One region of the Halalkalibacillus sediminis genome, then DNA from elsewhere that is predicted to be linked to it. Evidence: riboswitches for the same ligand, from Rfam matches in the RefSeq annotation. Region 1 holds a riboswitch; the other holds the start of a gene.
What was found. A riboswitch is a leader RNA that binds a small molecule or an ion and turns the genes downstream of it on or off. The one in region 1 is predicted to bind thiamine pyrophosphate.
Positions count from the first base shown of each region.

Region 2: it holds a riboswitch for thiamine pyrophosphate, as region 1 does, so the genes downstream of both, CEY16_RS10320 (YkoF family thiamine/hydroxymethylpyrimidine-binding protein) here and thiT (energy-coupled thiamine transporter ThiT) in region 1, are expected to answer to the same signal.

Region 1 covers NZ_PJNH01000001.1:251,111-260,869, reverse strand. Annotated here, with positions in the region: gene CEY16_RS01400 (methyl-accepting chemotaxis protein) at 1-437, opposite strand, end outside; gene CEY16_RS01395 (hypothetical protein) at 614-1,018, shown strand; gene CEY16_RS01390 (glutathione peroxidase) at 1,034-1,534, opposite strand; gene CEY16_RS01385 (DUF1028 domain-containing protein) at 1,573-2,439, opposite strand; gene thiT (energy-coupled thiamine transporter ThiT) at 2,550-3,119, opposite strand; TPP riboswitch at 3,203-3,307, opposite strand; gene CEY16_RS01375 (GNAT family N-acetyltransferase) at 3,381-3,887, opposite strand; gene CEY16_RS15300 (hypothetical protein) at 4,015-4,158, shown strand; gene CEY16_RS01370 (PepSY domain-containing protein) at 4,310-5,080, opposite strand; gene CEY16_RS01365 (PepSY domain-containing protein) at 5,221-6,120, opposite strand; gene CEY16_RS01360 (sensor histidine kinase) at 6,176-7,534, opposite strand; gene CEY16_RS01355 (response regulator transcription factor) at 7,518-8,219, opposite strand; gene CEY16_RS01350 (GyrI-like domain-containing protein) at 8,239-8,712, opposite strand; gene CEY16_RS15565 (TIGR04104 family putative zinc finger protein) at 8,834-9,133, shown strand; gene CEY16_RS01340 (thiol-disulfide oxidoreductase DCC family protein) at 9,127-9,522, shown strand; gene CEY16_RS01335 (CAP domain-containing protein) at 9,623-9,759, opposite strand, start outside.
Region 2 covers NZ_PJNH01000003.1:119,003-128,761, forward strand. Annotated here, with positions in the region: gene CEY16_RS10275 (heavy metal translocating P-type ATPase) at 1-467, opposite strand, end outside; gene CEY16_RS10280 (metal-sensing transcriptional repressor) at 492-827, opposite strand; gene CEY16_RS10285 (hypothetical protein) at 926-1,339, shown strand; gene CEY16_RS10290 (permease prefix domain 1-containing protein) at 1,367-2,020, opposite strand; gene CEY16_RS10295 (PadR family transcriptional regulator) at 2,007-2,360, opposite strand; gene CEY16_RS10300 (glycine betaine ABC transporter substrate-binding protein) at 2,604-3,503, opposite strand; gene CEY16_RS10305 (M24 family metallopeptidase) at 3,572-4,786, opposite strand; gene CEY16_RS10310 (GntR family transcriptional regulator) at 4,887-5,597, opposite strand; gene CEY16_RS10315 (HD domain-containing protein) at 5,640-6,287, opposite strand; TPP riboswitch at 6,362-6,464, shown strand; gene CEY16_RS10320 (YkoF family thiamine/hydroxymethylpyrimidine-binding protein) at 6,782-7,372, shown strand; gene CEY16_RS10325 (ECF transporter S component) at 7,384-7,989, shown strand; gene CEY16_RS10330 (ABC transporter ATP-binding protein) at 7,970-9,577, shown strand; gene CEY16_RS10335 (energy-coupling factor transporter transmembrane component T family protein) at 9,561-9,759, shown strand, end outside.

The DNA of each region.
Region 1 (9,759 bases):
TCATTTTCTACAGCTTTTTCATACCAAACTCTTTCTCTTGGATCATAATCATCTGGTAAACTCGTTTGCGGATAAAGGATCATGTCTCCACTGATATCATTTCCGAAATATACATTCATGAAATAAGGGCTACTTAGCTGTAGCTCCCGAAAACGATTAAAAATATCATTCCTCATCATGTCGCTTGAGCGTAAAATGTTATCCTGGGAAAATCGTTCGACGTTATGTTCGACATTATTAAATAATGATTGGAAAGAACCCTCGAGTGCAGTGACTTGACTTGAAACGTTCTCCTCACTATTATCAATTGAATTTTCCATACTTATGTAATAACTCGTACCTGCTATCGCTGCTCCAGTTAATAAAATTAACAAGATAAACGGTATCAGGATCTGTCTTTGAAGGCTGCCCTTAAAAAGCTTTCTTACTATTTTCACCTCTACATCCCCTCATTTTCAGTCTATTAAATATATTCTATTAATATATCGGCCAACGCGCTATAATATTTAGAAAAAGATTAGGTCTAAATTCTTATTTTTATTACCAAAACTTTTGACCCTTTTTATTTATTAGTATAAAATATTCAGTAATAAGATGAATGAGGGTTGCCATAATGAGAAATATTACTTTTATCACCCTGGTATTCTGCGGAGCATTTATATCTTTCGCTTTGATTATAACTTTTTATCCTAACTTAGAAGCAGATAGAGCTCTAACCTATAGTGAGTTGGAGCAATTGCATCTAAAAGACTATGAAAGAAACGAAACCTATGTGACATCCAATCAAAAGGCGATTCGTGAGTTCGCTCGAATGATCTTCGATTCAGAATTGAATCAGACTGAACAGGAAATTGAAGAAAATCTTTACTCTTTTGAAATTAAAGATAAACAAAACCAGACTGTTGCAGAAATCGATGTTGGTCAGAATCAAATCACCAGAATAAATGATCGTGCTTACACGATAACCAATTCTTTCGAGGATAATTTATCCTTGTTTATGAGTCATTATATTAGATAATCAAAAAGCGAACCCTTAATTATAAGGGTTCGCTTTTTGATTAATTGTATTTTGGATATCTGCTTCGATTTTCTCTGGGGTGGATTGAGGTGCATATCGTCTAAGAACATTTCCACCCCTATCAATCAAGAACTTTGTAAAGTTCCACTTTATCTCTCCACCTAGAAATCCTTTTTTAACCTGTGTCAAATGCTTAAATAAAGGTTCTTGATTATCACCTTTAACGTCCACTTTATGATACATCGGAAAATCTACACCATAATTCGTTTGGCAATACTCCATAATTTCTTCCTGATCATCATACTCCTGTTTCATGAATTGATCACATGGGAAGCCTAGTACATAAAAACCTTGATCTCTATATTCATCATATAATTTTTGTAATCCCTCAAACTGTGGAGTAAAGCCACATTTACTTGCTGTATTAACGATAAGCAAAACTTTTCCATCATAAACTTGAAGAGATTCATACTCTCCATTACTCTTTTTAACCTCGAAATCATGAATTTTTTGCATCTGATAACCCCCTAGATGTCTTATAAAAATTAATCTGATTATTTATTTTTTAAAAAATCAAGAACCTTTTGATCAATATAATCTTTTCTTATATGGCGTTCTTCGAAATTTTCAGTATGGACGAAAGATTCAAAAGACTGTTCAAACTCATTTGTTGAGAGGATCTGGTCACCTTCTGAGTAGCCAAGTCGGGTTAAGTGATGGATGATGATTTCTCTTACATCATCTGAAATATAAATTTGGTCATTCTCATCTACTTCACCGAAGTATAAGTCTCTCAGATGATACAAACGGATGAGTTCTTGAATGGGATCTGAATGGTCATCAACCCTTAAGTCGATGTAACGATCGTTATATCCGCCGTAGCCACCTTTTTCCTTAACGACATACAACGCTGCCGATTGTCTACCTCTTTTATCGCCACCAGCATTCTGAGCTGCATCCAAAGCTTGTAATAAGCGTTCTGATAATGGGCCAGTTGATTTTTCAAAGGTGTTCTCCATTGCATCAACTGTTTCTCGATTAACAAGAATATTTCCCTGAGCAGCAAAGTTTGGACCGTTTTTGCCTCCAGCCCATTCATAACACAAATCCCCTGTATAGGTTGCACTGTTTCCTTTTCCATCTACAATTCCGATTTGTCGCCAACCTCTGTCTTCATCATGATCTGTCAATTGTTTTAAAACTTCTTCAGGGCTCATTCCCGACTCTAATAAATTTAAACCTTTTGGTCCGTAAGAGGTGTTTGCCAATGATTGCGTTGCTATTGCCCCAACACCAGCCTTAGCCCAGGGTACGACTGAACCTACTCCGATAAACTTTGATTGTACGGCTATACCGAGTTCTTCAGTTTCTGGGTCAAACCCTACTATTGAAAATGTTGCAATTATATCTTTTTGTTTCATCCAACTCCCCCTAATCCTAAATACTTTGGGAATATTATAGCACTCACTTTTTCTCACCTAAAGTATTATGTATGAAAAAACCCTCTTCTGCTGGGAAAGAGGGATCGCTTTTATGCTTCTCTAAAGATGATTTTCGGTCTTGTATTAATGATTAGTGCTAATAGTACGGCCGATAAGATAAATCCTGGTAGTAGATAACTTCCATTATAAATTAATGAATATAACCAAACAGGTTGGCCTTCTGGTGCTAGATGCCCCCAGAAAATAAGTCCAGCTATATAATGTGCTATGAATCTACCAAGTATCGCTATAAACACACCACCAACCATTAGAGTGGTTGCGCGCTTAAAGTGATCACTATTTATCGCACTCCATAACTGTTTATGAAAAATTCCTGCTAGACCTAAAATTGCAAAAGCAGCAAAATAATCAAGGAATGCTTGGAACCAATGCACAACATATCCTCCGAAAATAAGGTCTAATGTTCCCAGTATAAGTCCGGATACTAATCCTGCTTTTACTCCCCAACGAATCGCTACGATCAATACTGGAATCATAGCAAGTGAAATTGACCCACCTTGAGCCCATAGCTTGAATTGTAAGCCAGGAATAGTGTCTAATAAAAATGCTAACGATGCAAAGATGGCAATTTCAACCAACATCAATGTTCTCTTGTACATGAAAAATCCTCCCTTTTGTAATAAAAAAATGCACAAAAAAAGCAATGCCCGGGAGGCTTCATCATGGATCACCCAGCATTGCACCATCGATAAAGCCACATCCCTACGCTAGTACTAACTAACAGGTTCAAAGGGTTCAGAACCATTCGTTCAATCTCAGCCGATAAAAGGCTCCCCTTGTGGACTTTTTATTTAATTACATCCATTTGCTTTTTTTGCTAATTTTATTTTAACTAAGATTCTTGGATGTTTCAACTACTTCTACAGCAGTAGTTCATAAGCTACTTCTTCGAATTCATCAGCAGCAATAGTAATGACTTCTTTATCTACACATTTTCCACCCATTCTTTCATAAAAGTAGGTAGCAGAGTTATCCTTCAGAACCCATACAAGCATCGATCGAAACCCGTCTTCTTTTAAAAGGTTCATGAGTCGTTTCGTCAGAGCTTTACCAATGCCTTTCCCTTGATAATTTTCTAATATATATATCGCATACAATTCTCCATCAGCCTCGTATTTCCCTTCCCGCTCCTTTGCTCCACTGACAAATCCGACTATCTCATCATTCACATTGAGAGCTACATATAAATGGCTTTCGCCCGCTTCTAAAATATTTTTCCAGCGCTCTGTTCTCTCTCCTTGGTCCATAGATAACAAAAATTCTTGGGATACCAAGTCTTTGTAAGTTGATTGCCAACTTTTAATATGTACATAAGCTATCCCATATGCATCCGACTTGCTAGCTTTTCTTATTTTGAAATCGCCCATTTTCTCACCACCTACTTTGAAATTAAAAATGATTATACCAAAAAATGAGAAATTGTATATATTTGATGATTATTTTTCTTTGATTGTATACTTGAAGTAGAAATAGTGAACGGAGTAGGTGAATATATTGGGGATGAAGTCAAAGCTTTATAGGTTTCTACGCATTTGGAATGATGTGGATGCTGTAAAGAGAGGTCGTGTAGGAAAACGGATTGGAAGACGCGCAGCAGGGAAAGCTTCTGGAAAAATGTTAAGAAAGTTATTTAAATAAATTAAGAGGGCCGATCATAAAATCGGCCCCTTTATTTCATCACACTTATCAAAGTGTGTTTCTTTGGAAATTGATTATTAATAATAACCTCTTAGTTTTAAGTATGACTATCCTCTATCATTATCGAAGACTCGCCCAAAGACATTGTTTATTACTCGTCATACTTTACTTTTACTACCTCACCAGTCTTAGCATTAATCTCAACTTCTATTTCTTGCTCACCATTTTCAAGTTCCACTTCGTATATATTTGTTCCAAATTCTTGATCAAGATCAATTTCGTTGATTTTACCTGGAGCTACTGAAGCTGCGATGTTCAAAGCTTGCTCTCGACTTATTAATACGTTTTCTTCATTATATGAATTTGATGATTCCTTTTGTGTTTCTACTAAAGCTTCACTATCATTCAATGTCGCTTTGCTGCTTACACTTGTTTCACTGTTCACTTTAGCTACATTTTTGTTACTGTTTTTCCCGGCATCTCTTTCCGCTGAACTTTTATCTGATACAGGAGGCTTTTCAGTTGTCTTCATGTTTAGATCCGCGGAAGAATCCTGTTTTTGAACTTGCTCTTTATTGTCACTTTCAACTTTCAGCACTTTGCCAGTATATGCATCTACGTAAACTTTGAATTCTTCACCTTGCTTTTCAACTTCTACTTCAAAGTAGACTTGGTCCACGCTTTTTGAGTCTAATTCAATCTCTTCTATTTTCCCATCAATCTTACTTAATACAATATCCTGAAGTTCTTCACTGCCTATTAATTTATTTGTGTCTATTTTTACGTTAGTGTCCACTTCAGTTTCAATTCCTTTTTCACTGTGCTTGCTCATCGTGGCAGAATCACCTAAAGCTGATACGTTAAAGGCACCTCCGACTGCAACCGTGCTAGCTAGTGTCCCTGCGATTATTGTACGCTTCATGGTAATCATCCTCCTTGGATCTGTTAGATATTACTTTCTAACTTTAATATACACACCCAAGATGAGAATAAAAGGATAGGAAAATTAGAAAACGATTAGAATTTAATTGAATAGAAAAAAACTCGCAATAACTTGCGAGTTTAATCACTTTGAATAACTGATTGTATTTTACCGTTGATGGCATTGATTTGAATAACGTAGTTCTCGTCATCGTCATCTTCAAATTCCACTTCTAATTCCAATTCATAAAAGAGGTTACCGTCCACTTCTTTCAACTCGATGTCTTCCACCTCACCAGAAATTTCGTTAAGAGCAATTTCTATGGCTTCTTCTTCCGTAATAACAGTTGGTTTTTGGTTCTTCTCTTCATCGACTCGGCTTATAATTTCACCCTCAAGCGCATCAATTTGAAAAGTTGAGGTTTGTTTATCATTTTCTATGATGATTTCGTAAAAAGGCTTTTCCGATTCAATGAATTCAGAGTGAGATATTTCACCAGATACATTATTTAAAGCAATTTGTTCAGCTTCCTCAATAGGTAAGACTTCAACTATCTTTTCTTCTTCTATCTCTTCCTCTTCATTACTTTCCATGTCTTCTTCTTTTTCTTCACTTGGTGGATCATCATTTTGATCGGTTTCTGAGTCATTGTTTTTATCTGTTACTGAATCATCACTTTCCTCTGGGTTTTTATTGTCTTGATTTTCTTGTGATGGTTCTTCTGATGAATCAGAAACTTCGTTATCGCTCTCTTTCTGAAATTCTTCTAGCTGCTCCACATCAGATACTCTTCCTGATGACTGATCCACTTGGATACTATATATTCCGTTAGTGTGTTCGAGGGTTATGACATAATTACCTCTACTATTATCAATAGAAGTAACTGACCCGCCATATCGATCTTTAACAATTTCACTGGCTTCATCTGAGGAAATTTCGTCGGCAGAAGAACTTCCAAAAACAAATTGTTGGCCGATGAGGAATAATACTATGGTTAAAATCGATCCACCAACCATCCATATAATTCTTTCTTTATTCATGTGAATCGTCCTTTACTCTGTTTTACTACTTATTATAAAAGTAAAATATTAAAATTTAATGAGAATTAAATGAGTGGACGTTTAAAATAACTGTCGTTCCCTGACCTAGTTCGCTGGACAGTTCAATATCTACGTGAAGTGCCTCAGATAAATCTTTGGCAAGGGCAAGCCCTAAACCACTACCGCCTTCTTCGCGATTCCTTGCTTCATCTACTCGATAGAACCGATCGAAAACTTTTGGTAATGATTCATCCGGAATACCGATACCTTCGTCACGGATAACAATCTTGACTCCACTTAATCCATTCTCAATATTCACATAAATAGGTCGCTCACTATACTTTCTTGCATTATCAAAGAAAATGTATAAGAGTTGCTTGATTTTTTGTTTGTCTGAAAAGATAGTCGCCTCAGTTTTTTCACTAAGTCGAATTTCTCTATTATAAGATCTCTCAATATTTGATTTAACTTCTTCTATCACTTCATTTATTGAAAACGACACCAAATCCAACTTCCAGTCCTTTTCTCGTCGAGCCAACAATAATAATTGCTCAGTAAGGTCTTTCATACGAAGAGCCTCTGAATGAATGGCCTCAATGGCTTCCCCAACCACTTCCGGGCGCTCCATCCCTCTTCTCTTCACTAAATTTGCATAACTTTCAATCACTGTGATCGGAGTTCTAAGTTCATGGGAAGCATTAGAAACAAAGGCTTCTTGCTTCTCATAATTATCTTTTAAAAGATCCATCATCTCATTGAAAGTTTTACTCATCGTAGATAACTCGTCATTGGATTGATGTTCTAGTTCTATATGTTTGAAAGTGTTACTTTCACGAATGTCCCTCATCGTTTCTATAAGTGATTTGATAGGTCTAACAATCAAATCAGATAGTACTCTCCCGGAAAAAATAATAGGTATTATAGCTATGAATGCGACAAGAATAAGGACAATTTGCAGGGTCCTCAGGTTCTGTTCCACTGAATCTATGTTCTCGTACAGCTGCACGTAAGCAACTTGACCATCAACCCAAATCGTAGGTATTTGGACAAATGCTATCATTGATCCTTCAGCTTCAAACCTTTCAGTCCTCTCACCTGCTTCAAAAGAGGTATCTACAGCTCTAAGTTTCAACTGCTCTCCTGAAACAACTTCTGTCATTTGGTTTCCATCTGAATCCAATATTCTAATCATTCCATTAGAAGGAACATAGACCCCTAATAGATCATTAATAGGGAAATTACCATCCGCACTCTGCACTCCTTCTAGGACATTATCTGCTTCTGACACCACTCTCTCAATTTCTCTTTCATATGTTATATGAGAAAAAGTCCAATAAATCGTTGCAGAAAAGACCATGATAATAATAATGAATACGAATGTTGAATATAGAAATATCTTATTTTTTAGTTTCATAAGCATCCTTCAAAACGTAGCCGACACCTCGAACTGTGTGAATCAAATCTCGTTCAAATCCTCCGTCGACTTTTTTACGTAAGTATCTGATGTAAACATCCACGACGTTCGTATCCCCATAGTATTCAAATCCCCACACCGCATCTAGTATCTGTTCACGATTAAGGACATGACGTTGATTATTCATAAAATAAACAAGTAGATCAAACTCGCGAGGCGTCAGCTCGATTAGTTGGTCATTACGATAAACTTCCCTAGTACTTTCATTCAACTTCAAATCTGCGAACTCCAACCATTCTCCTGTCTCCTGTTCAGTTTGCCTCATTCTTAAGGCCGCACGGATTCGCGCCAAGAGTTCTTCGATTTGAAATGGTTTCGTTACATAATCATTAGCTCCAATATCTAAACCTGTAACCTTATCTTCTATTGAATCCTTGGCGGTGAGTAGAATGACAGGAGTAGAAGTGTCATCTTTCCGAATCCTTCTTAAAAGTTCCACACCACTCATTTCAGGTAGCATAATATCTAATAAAATCAAATCCCAAGCTTGTTCTCGATACTTCTCTAATGCATCATAGCCGGAAGAAGCTTTTTCAATTTGATAACCTTCATAAGTCAATTCCAATTCAAGTACACGGGCAATTTTTTCTTCATCTTCAACAATCAATATTGACTGATGGCTCATCGGATCACCTTCTTCACTATTAAGATGACTGAATCGGAACGTGGATGGTCATCTTTGGTTGATCAACCTTAGGATTATAATCATTTGGATAAACTTCTAATGAGGTGAAGTTGAATTGATCGAGTTCATACGTCTTGTTCTCGATCCACTGATGTAATTTCATGTAAGTGTCTTGTATAGAAAGCTCACTTTGTTCACTGTATTCTGTACAAGCATATGTTTGAGTAGGTACCTGTAACGTTAACATGTGTTCCGGAATATTTCCGATAGAAGCTACTTCTACAAGTAGATAGTATGTGAATCCACCTTCAAAATTGTGGTCAGCTAATCCATAGATGACCTGCGGTTCCACTCGGTTCGGAATTGAATGAACATCTTCTTTGAATTGAGCAAACACTTCTCTGATATCACCATTTTCAGCTTCTTCGAATGTTCCTTGCCACTTGACTCCGACTCCTACGAATTCGTTCAATGTCTTTAACGAAATCTCCATTTTACGTTACCCCCTTCTCAACTTTTAACTCTTTTCAAAAAAATAATCTAAATTTTCAAAACTATAAGATGTCTCAGCTTTATGATACCATAAAATCAGCTAAGTTTAAGGATGTGAGTAAATGTTCGTTTGTAGTAATTGTAACTACCAATTCAGTTATAAAGAGAGTTTAAGTAGAAGTTGGGCACCCAGAGTTGGGATTATTTGCCCCAACTGTAATGAGAAACAGTATTACACAGCAGAAAGCAGAAAAAAGGGCTTTTGGGGATTTGCAATCATGGTCCCAGTCTTTATCTTGTTTAACTCCTTTAATGTCCCAAGCTACATTACACTTTCCATAGCAAGTTTGTTGGTATTGATTACCTACTTAGCTTCCCCATTTATCTATGACCTGACAAGTGAAGAGGAACCGTTATGGTAAGTGAAAATAAATCCGTGGTTTTCTTTGATGGTGTTTGTAATTTATGTAATGGAGCAGTTCAATTCATAATAAAGCGCGATAAAAATGATCATTTTAGATTCGCGGCCTTGCAGCATGAATTCGGACAGAAAATCACTCAGCAACATAACATTAATGAAGATAGCATAATCCTTGTTAAAAATGGTAAGGTTCATACGAAGTCTTCTGCAGTTTTAAGAATTGCAGGGAATTTGGATGGCCTATGGAAATTAGCAAAGATTTTTCTCATCATTCCAAGACCAATAAGAAATTTGATTTATGATATCGTCGCAAAGTATCGCTATCGTTGGTTCGGCCAAAGAAATGAATGTATGCTACCTTCGCCTGAGTACAAGAAGAAATTTTTGTGAGAAAAACTTGGCTTATCGCCAAGTCCTAATGGCGAAAGCCTTTGTTTTTCACATACTTTAATAGAAAAACTGCTTGAAAAATTCTTCAAGCAGTTTTATTTTATTTCGCTATGAACATCTGGGTCCAATAGGTACCCATGCTTCCTCCTTGTTCATATCCCACACCTATATGTGTCACTGAATCATTTAAAATATTCTTCCGGTGACCTTCACTATTCATCCATCCACGAACGACAG
Region 2 (9,759 bases), on a different contig from region 1:
TTACGTTTATCTCTAATTTCTTTTTCTTTTTTAGAAGCGGTATCTTGATTTTCCTGTTTGACTACCGCATCGTATCCAAGCTTCTTCACCTTTTCGATCACTTCATCAACCGATACCACCCCAGGGGTATAAGAAATCGTCCCTGTCTCAGTTGAAAGGTTGATATTAGCATCTGAAACCCCCTGCATACGTGAAAGGCCTTTTTCTATTCGAGTAGAACAAGCTGCACAGGTCATGCCGGAAATATCCAAATCAACTTTTTCTTCTTGGACACCATATCCAAGCTTATCTATTTTTTCTATCAGATCATTTACACTATGTTGGTCCTCATCATAAGAGACGGTAGCACGTTCCATAGATAAATTGACATTCGCTTCCACCCCGTCCATTTTGTTCAGAACCTTTTCTATTCGTGATGAGCATGCGGCACATGTCATCCCTGTAACATTCAGTTGTGTTTGTTTCATAATCAGACTCCTTCTTCCTAGCTATTATTTCGTAAACTGACGAATCACTTTCATCAGTTCATCCATATATTCTTCACCATTTCCTTGTTTAACTGATTCAGTGACACACATTTTTGCATGTCGTTCCATCATGGAATAGCCCACTTTGTCTAATGCCGCGTTAACTGCAGAAATCTGCACAAGAACATCTACACAATAGCGATCATCCTCAATCATTTTCTGAAGGCCACGTACTTGCCCTTCAATTCTTTTCAAACGGTTGAGCATTTGTTCTTTCTCAGAATGACTGCGTGGCACAACGGGCTCTTCATCAGTGACTAGCTTTGTATTCAATTCTTCTTCATTTATTTTATTGGTCATTTTTTCTTCACCTCTAATTATTACTATACCCCCCTATAGTATATTTGTAAATGCTTCTGCATATGATTTACAAAATACTTTAAAAAGGAGGGATAGAGATGCTACTAATAAGTGTGTCTATCTTGGTTATATTCATTACTTTTATGAACTTGATGAGGAATCTGAATTTCCGTTCATACAGTGGTATGGAAGGAATGGTTCTGACTATGGCTTTTAGCACATTTTTTGGACTAACCATAGGCTTTACCACGATAATAATTATCAAAGATCTGTTTTCAGCGTTCTTATTCGCAATGGTTCTTTCAATAGCAATCGGATTCATTTACGGAAAAAAGTTCTCTTCGATCGGACAAGTAGAAGGAATGATTTCAGGAGTAATGGCAGCAATGATGGCCACCATGATGGGAGCCATGCTTTCCATTCATGAGCAAATTATAACTTTAATCATTTTCTTGTTCATGCTAACAATCGCTTCATATCTGGTGGTCATAAAAAAAAGAGTTCATGATTGATTCTGTTCATGAACTCTTTAAAAACCTTTATACGTTACTTTTTTTCCTCGTTGATTTAGTCGTCAATAGAAGACCTAACCACAATCCGAACCCACCTATGAAGAATACAGTGAATGTGGAGATTGCGATGAACATCTCACCAGTTGCGAGCCCAGAGGTAAGTGCGACAAAGATAGAAAATAACATGACGCCTACAGCAATTGCATAGAGACCAGCACGAATCTTATTCATCCCGAACACAGAGGAAGATTCTCTGGTCAGGATGCTGTATGTCAAAATTGTTCCACCAGCAACAGCGAATATCCCCGTCGCTGGTACAGCAGCCCGTTCAATATCCATAAAAAACATACTTAATGACATCAGTAATCCGAACAATATCAATATGGATCCGATCACAATTCCACCTATAGAAATCCGGTTCGTCATAGATGAATAAACCTGCTGTTTAGCCTCGTTTTGGCCGTGAGTTCTCATATCATCCACTAAGCCACTTAAATCACCCATCGATACTTTCGCCTCCTTGAAAGCTTCTTCTTCGCTCATTCCTTTTGTGCGGTAATCCTTGATTCTTTCGTGCATGTTCGTGATTAGTTCTTGCTTTAAATCAAATAATTGCTGACTTTCTCCAACATCTTTGAATAAACTGTCCACGTATTCTTTCACTTTTTTATTCAGATCCATCTTCCGAACCTCCCGTAATCAATTGATCTAATATCTCTTTAGCGAACAACCACTCATCTTTGCTCGCTTCATATTTGTTCTTGCCTTCTTCAGTGAGCCGGTAATATTTCCTTCTCCCACCTTGGGTTTCATCTCCCCAGTAAGATTCTATGAAACCGTCTTTTTCCAAACGACGGAACGCTGTGTAAAGTGTCGCCTCTTTTAATTCATACTGATTATCGCTAAGTGAAATAATCTTTTTATATATTTCATATCCATAGCTATCGCCTTGTCTTAACACATTCAAAATAATTGTTGTCGTGTTCCCTCGGATCAGATCTGTAGATATACTCGATGACATGTATTTCGCCTCCTCAAATACATCATATACAATATTACTTTGTCTGTCAAAGTAATATGCGTAAAATATTTAATTAAAAAACCTACTGCATACTTAAACATGAAGAAATCCTGTTAAGGTAGAATTTTTGCAGGGCTGCTTTGTTTAGAGGGATCAGTGCTTGATTCTTGATATTTCATCGTATAAAAAAAAGAGTAAGTGACTTATATCACTTACTCCTTTAAACTAAATATCTTAAATTGATTATTCTGATCCACCAGTCCACTCTTCAATTAGATCCCTGTTATCATCGATCCAATTCTGCGCACCTTCTTCTTCTGATTCAGCTTCATTTAATTCTGCCATTAAGCTTCCTAACTGATCATCATTAAGCATGAAGTTATCAAACCACTCAACAATTTCTGGATGTTCATCTTCTAAGCCTAATCGAGCGGCATATAGAATGTTCTCAGAGTCCCCATAAATATTCTTCGGATCCTCGAGGATTTTAAGATCCATTTCTGCGAAGGCCCAGTGTGGTTTCCATAATGTAACAACTACTGGTTCTTCACTTGACATACGGTTATCTAATTCAGCCATCATACTTGGCTCAGACGAAGGAACTAATTCGTAGTCAAGATTATATTCAGCAACTACCTCTTCCGTTAGTCCCATAAGGCTTGATCCCGGATCGATTCCATAAATTTGAGATTCAAACTTCTCTTTATTGGCATTCAAGTCCTCAATACTATTAATATCTTCCATGTAAGAAGGGACAACTAGCGCTAAATCAGTTCCTTCATACCAGTTCTCACGCCAATCAATTTCTTCTTCGTATTCATTATAGAAAGATTTATCTGTATTAGGTAACCAAACCTCCATACCTATATCTAAGTCCTGATTTGCTAATCCTTCATAAAGAATAGCTTTCTCAACAGGCTCTAATGAAACATCATATCCTTTCTCTTCTAATACAATCTTCCACATATTAGACACAGCAACATTTTCTGCCCAGTTGTTCATTCCTATAGATATAGAACCTTTTTCCTCTTCAGCTTCATTACCGTCCCCGCTATCAGCCTGATCATCTTCGCCACCACAGGCAGCAAGAAGCAAGATCAGTCCTAGCACTAAGACTGGAAATAACTTTTTCACGTTTTTCATATAAACACTCCTGATTGAATTAATAAATGATTGTTTCTTAAATGTTCTTACTAAGTAATTTTATTTATCTATTTTAAAAGCTTTTCTTCGAATGGAAACGAAGAAAAATTTTCGACGCCATCTTTTGTTACTAGAAGTTGCTCTTCTAGTTTGACCCCTTCTTTACCTCCAGGCGATCCTATATAGCTTTCTACACTGATCACCATGTTCTCTTCAATGACACCATCGTATCCTTTTTCATCGAAATCTTCCGAATAGACAATGTAAGGGTATTCTCCACTTAACCCAGTACCATGAGCCACTGTAAAGTAACGGTTCGGGAAAAATTCATCTGGAATTTGCCAACCTTTTTCTGCATATTCCTTAAAGGTCATACCTGGCTTAAGCAACTCTTTATTAAATTGAACCTGCTCATATGCAGTTTGATAAAGGCGTCTCTGTTCATCCGTCGGTTTACTGTCACCACAATAAAACGTACGACTAATATCTGTGAAATAGCCTAGTGGTCCGTTCATATCCGTATCGAATGCTACGAGTTCACCCTCATTGATCACTTTATCACTACACTCCTGAAACCATGGGTTCGTTCGTTCCCCAGAGCTTAGCAATCGAGTTTCTACGTAGTCCCCACCTTGAGCAATATTTGTTTGATGAAGGTGTGACCATAATTCATTTTCAGTAACACCAGGTTTAAGTTCTTCCACCATTCGCACCATACCGGCTTCCGCTGTACGAACAGATATTTTCATTGCCTCAATCTCTTCTTTACTCTTTATGCTGCGTGCATGCTCAATCGGTTCTTGGCCGTCAACCACACGCATCCCTTCTTTTGCTAGAGCTATAGCCCCTGAAGGATGAATTTTATCAACAGCAATCTTATTATTTTCTCCGGCGTGTTGTCGCATGAGATCAGCGATTTCTTGGGCCCATTTCTTAGCTGTATCCTCTAAATTATAGCCAGACGCTACATAAGACATAGTCAGTGCCGATCTGACTTCATCTATTGTTTCAATACCTTCTGATAAATGTTCACAGTTAGGGAAGTCAAATAATACAACTGGCCCGTCTGCTGGTATAAAGACATAACGTCCAGGGTTTCGTAACATAAACACTTGCATGTTCCTACTGCCTGTTGCGTACCTCAAATTGACTGGATCGAATAACACAATCCCACCATAACCTAATGATTGTAACTGTTCACGAACTCGTCCAAGTCGGTAGTTGCGCAATTTTACTAGATCGATTTGAGTTTTATCATGTCGAATACTCGTTAATTTATCCATAGTATTTCACCTCCTGTTGCATTAAGTAAGTTATTAACTCTCACCTAACTTATTGTAACATGTTAATAACTTATTGCAACAAGTTGTGACATTTCATCATTTACCGACCGATTTCTATATTATAATTAAAGTTAGATGGTACGTATTTCGTCTTGGAAAATTCGATTGGAGTATGATCTAACCCTAGTGTTAATCTAGTTATTTCGATCAAGGGATCCCCACTCATAATGCCTAATAAATCAGCTTCATGTTGGTTCGCTAGACAAGAAGTCACATTTTCTTTAATGGTTGAATAATTAACCATATGTTTTCCTAACACTGGAAATATATCGAAATAAGTGAAGCCTTCCTTTTCCAATATCTCTCCGATGTAAGTAGGTGTGAATAATTGCTGTAATCCGATTGGGATTCCATCTGCTATACGAATGCGTTCCAACAAATAAACATCAGTATGATCATCGAGTTTCAGCTGATGCTTTGCGAATTGGTGATTATCTGCCTGGTAAGCTCTTAACACTTTCACAGAAAATTCTTCTCCAACTTCATGATGCACAACCCCTGTGTTATTCACATCCTCCTCTGGTGCCGATTTTAACCGAGCCGCCGCACCTCTACGTGTTTCAATGATTCCATCTTGCGCTAAGTCCCGTATTGCCTGACGTACAGTCGTTCGACTAACGTTGTAATACTTCATCAATTGGCTTTCAGAAGGAATTGCGTCACCAGGGTTCCATTCGTTCTCATTTATGCGGTCTATTAATTTACTTTTAATTTGCATATATAATGGGATTTTTCTTTGATTTTCTGACATTTTCACTACTCCTATATTTATCTTTTGATTTAATCTTGTATCCTACTTCTCTCCATTCCACTCCATATAAAACTGGTCTAGGTATATTTCCATGAACCTATGTCTTTCCTCAGCAATTTTTAGGCCTGTCTCGGTATTCATCAAGTCTTTTAACTTCAGTAGTTTTTCATAAAAATGCTGAATGGCTGTTCCGTCCTTTTTTCGATAATCTTCCTCAGTAATTTCTTCTCTTGGTTTCACTTCGGGGTCGTGGATGATGTTCCCTGCTGAACCAGCGTAAGTGAAGCACCTTGCAATCCCAATCGCCCCAATAGCGTCCAGTCGATCTGCATCTTGGACTACTTTTGCTTCTAATGTGGAAGGCGTAGGTTTATTTCCTCCTTTAAAAGATATCGTGGTGATAATTTCGATAATCCGTTTCTGCTCTTTTGAGGGTATCTCCATTTGATCGAACCACTTCATCAGTTGATTCATTGCTCTTTTTGTTTTATTCGTCACTTTTTCATCAATCAGATCATGCGTCAAAGCGGCCATCAAACAAATAAAGTAATCAGCATTTTCTTTTTCCGCAATCTTCTTGGTAAGCTCGGTCACTCGATGGATGTGCCACCAGTCATGGCCTGTACCTTCTCCTTCTAACTGTTTCTGAACATATTTTTCTGTTTCCATAATTATTATTTGTCGTTCCATAAAAATTACCTCTCTAACTGTTTACAAATTTCCAAATGTTGATTATTCTAAGATTATAACAAACTGCATATTCGAACAAACACTAGGGGAGCTACATTTTGTGGCTGAGAAGGCATTGCCTGACCCTTTGAACCCGATCTGGATAATACTAGCGTGGGGAAGTGTAGTAGACTGTATGATTAATAAAATTGAAACCATACATGTAAACTGCATTCCCTTCGGAGTGCAGTTTTTTATTTTTAGGCTAAGTTAAAGTCCGTTTTTGATTTGAAAGGTTAGATTCAATACTACTTCGTTGGTTCTGACGAATTGTGAGCGGTGGCGACTCCTAGGGGATCAGCACGAGCTGAAAATCACGCAAAACTCGCAGTGGCGAGTTTTGGGAAGTTAAAGCCGTGCCCCCAGGAACGCGTCCGCCTTCAAGCAATTCGGCAGAAACAACAACAAACTTTAACAACGCTTATTTTTTAAAAATATTTTAGGAGGTTATTAGTATGAGTAATGATTGTGGAACAAGCAGAATTGCAGGGTGTCAGTTCACTCTTCACCCCATGACAGACAAATTTGTCGATGTAATCCTAGGGGCACTTGAAGAGGTAGATACTACGAATGTCTGGAAGGACACGGACGATGTGAGCACTTGTATACGAGGAAAAATGGTTCATATTTTTGACGTCACTAAGGCGATTTTCCTCCATGCAGCAAAAACGGGTGAACATGTAGCAATGAGCGGGACGTTCTCGATTGGTTGCCCAGGGGATTCTTCCGGCGATGTGTATATGGACGTAACGGATGAAGTATTGAACGAGGTAAAATCGAAAGATATATCTCAAAAAGCAGGCTGTAAATTCGCCCTTTACCCTATGGGCCGTGAAGATTATATGGATAAAATCTATGAACAAATCGATCTATCAAAAGCTCGAGGTGTTGATGTCAGTGCTTCCCACTATGCCACTCGTTTGGACGGGGAAGTTAATGATATTTTTCACACGTTAGAAGAATCATTCGATAAAGTACAAGAAAAAGTCTCACACGTAACGATGACTTTCACAATATCTGCGAATAGTCCATCGACGAAAAAATAGGGGGAATTGATGTGTTAGCAAATTGGAAGTTAAAAGAGATCGTTTTAATGTCCATACTGGGTGTGGTCTTTGCTTTAGTATATTTATTGTTTTTCTTTTTCGGTCAAGTGATTCGAAATATCTTGACTCCGTTCGGCCTTGCGGCATTTGGCTATGAGATCATTTTCGGCATTTGGTTCATCGTTTCGATCATAGCAGCTTATATCATCCGAAAACCTGGAGCTGCATTCACTTCTGAAGTCATTGCCGGGGTGGTACAGGTGCTAGTTGGTAGTCCTGCAGGTCCTGCGTTGATTCTTACTGCCGCTGTTCAAGGGGCTGGTGCAGAGCTTCCATTTGCACTGACTAAATGGCGAGATTATCGTCTAAGAATATTAGTCTTAGCCGGAGTATCTGCTGCCTTCTTCAGTTTCTTCTGGCATCTATATTCTTCAGGGAACATCATTTTAGCCCCATGGTTGATTATTGCTACGTTTGTCGTCCGACTGATCAGTGGTGCATTACTGGCAGGTGTACTCGGCAAATGGCTGAGTGACCAATTAGCGAAGACAGGCGTCGTGCGTGGATATGCTCTTGGAAAGGAGAAGCAAGAACAACGTGAAGACCGTGCAGCATAACTTTCAAAATCAACCACCATTAATCGAGTTGAAGAATTTCTCTTTCGGCTATGAAAAAAGTGAATGGACGTTAAATAATTTATCGTTTTCAATCAATGATGATGAAACCATTTTATTAATGGGGTCTAGTGGATCAGGCAAAAGCAGCCTCGCTCTTTGCCTGAACGGCTTGTACCCAGAAGCCGTAGAGGGATATTCAAAAGGTTCAGTCTTATTTATGGGCCACGATATTTCGGAAATGAAAAAGGGTGTACTGAATCAAAAAATAGGTATCGTTTTCCAAGATCCAGAGAGTCAATTTTGCATGATCACTGTGGAGGATGAGCTTGCTTTTACATTGGAGAACTTAAGTGTTCCACGTGAGGAAATCGATTGTAAAATCGGGAATATCCTTCAAACCATAGGGATGGAAAAATACAGACATGAGAAGATTCATGAACTTTCTGGAGGTCAAAAACAGAAAATAGCCTTAGCTGCTGTATTGTTGATGGAACCTGAACTACTCATATTAGATGAGCCAACAGCTAACCTAGACCCTGTATCAAGTCTTGAGTTTATTCAATTAATTGAGAGAATCCAACAAGAACAGAATATAAGTTTACTTGTAATAGAGCACCAAGCAGAGGATTGGCAAGAAGCCGCTTCTAGATTGATTGTTATTGATAGTAAAGGAGAAATACTTCTCGACGATAAGCCTGAATATATTTTCACCAACCACCAAGAGTTATTGAATGAGGAAGGTATATTTCTGCCGAAAGAATTTCAGGATACACCAGCACTCGCCTTTACTCAACCTAAACCTCGTGTATCATCAGAAAAAATTTTATCGCTTGAAAATGTATCTTTTTCAAGAAAATCAAAACAAATTCTTAATGATATTTCCATGGATATCCACAGAAGAGAAATCATCGCAATTGCAGGTGAAAATGGAGCAGGAAAATCGACTTTACTACAGATAATATCTGCCCTTCTCCCTATAAATGAAGGGAAAATTAACTTCCTTGGTCAACCCATTTCAGAATGGGGCGAAAATGACCTCCGTAAAAGGATGGGGTTCGTTTTTCAAAACCCTGAGCATCAGTTCATCACCGACACTGTATATGATGAATTGGCTTTTGGATTGCGGTTGAATCATGCAGATGATAAAAAAATCAATTCCACTGTTAGTGAGTTGATGCACTTCTTTCATTTAGAAAAAGAAAAATGGAAGAATCCGTTTTCGCTGAGTGGAGGGCAAAAAAGAAGATTAAGCGTCGCCACGATGTTGGATGAAACACCAGATCTACTTCTTTTCGATGAACCTACGTTCGGACAGGACGCAAAAACTTCTAGTGAATTAATGAAAAAAATGATCGAGTTGACTGAAATGGGGGTTGCTATAGTTATGGTTACACACGATATGGAATTAGTGGACCGTTATTGTGACCGGGTAATGGTATTGAATGAAGGAAGTATAGCTTTCCAAGGAAAGCCTAAATCACTTTGGAGAAATAACGAGTTACTGAACCGTTCAAGGTTGAGGAAGCCTCACCGAGTTCGCTTTAGAAATGATATGGATGAGGAAGCTGTTTATGATCTCCTCTATTAATCCGAGTGTAAAAGCTATAGCGGTCTTGATCCCTGGAGTTCTCCTGGGGTTCATGTTTGATATATTCACACCACTAGCCTATTTCATTTTCATCCTATTAGTGACGTTTACCATTTCAGGAATATCAATTGTTAAATGGCTCAAGATCTTCAGTGCATTCTTAGTATTGGTTTTGGGTTTCG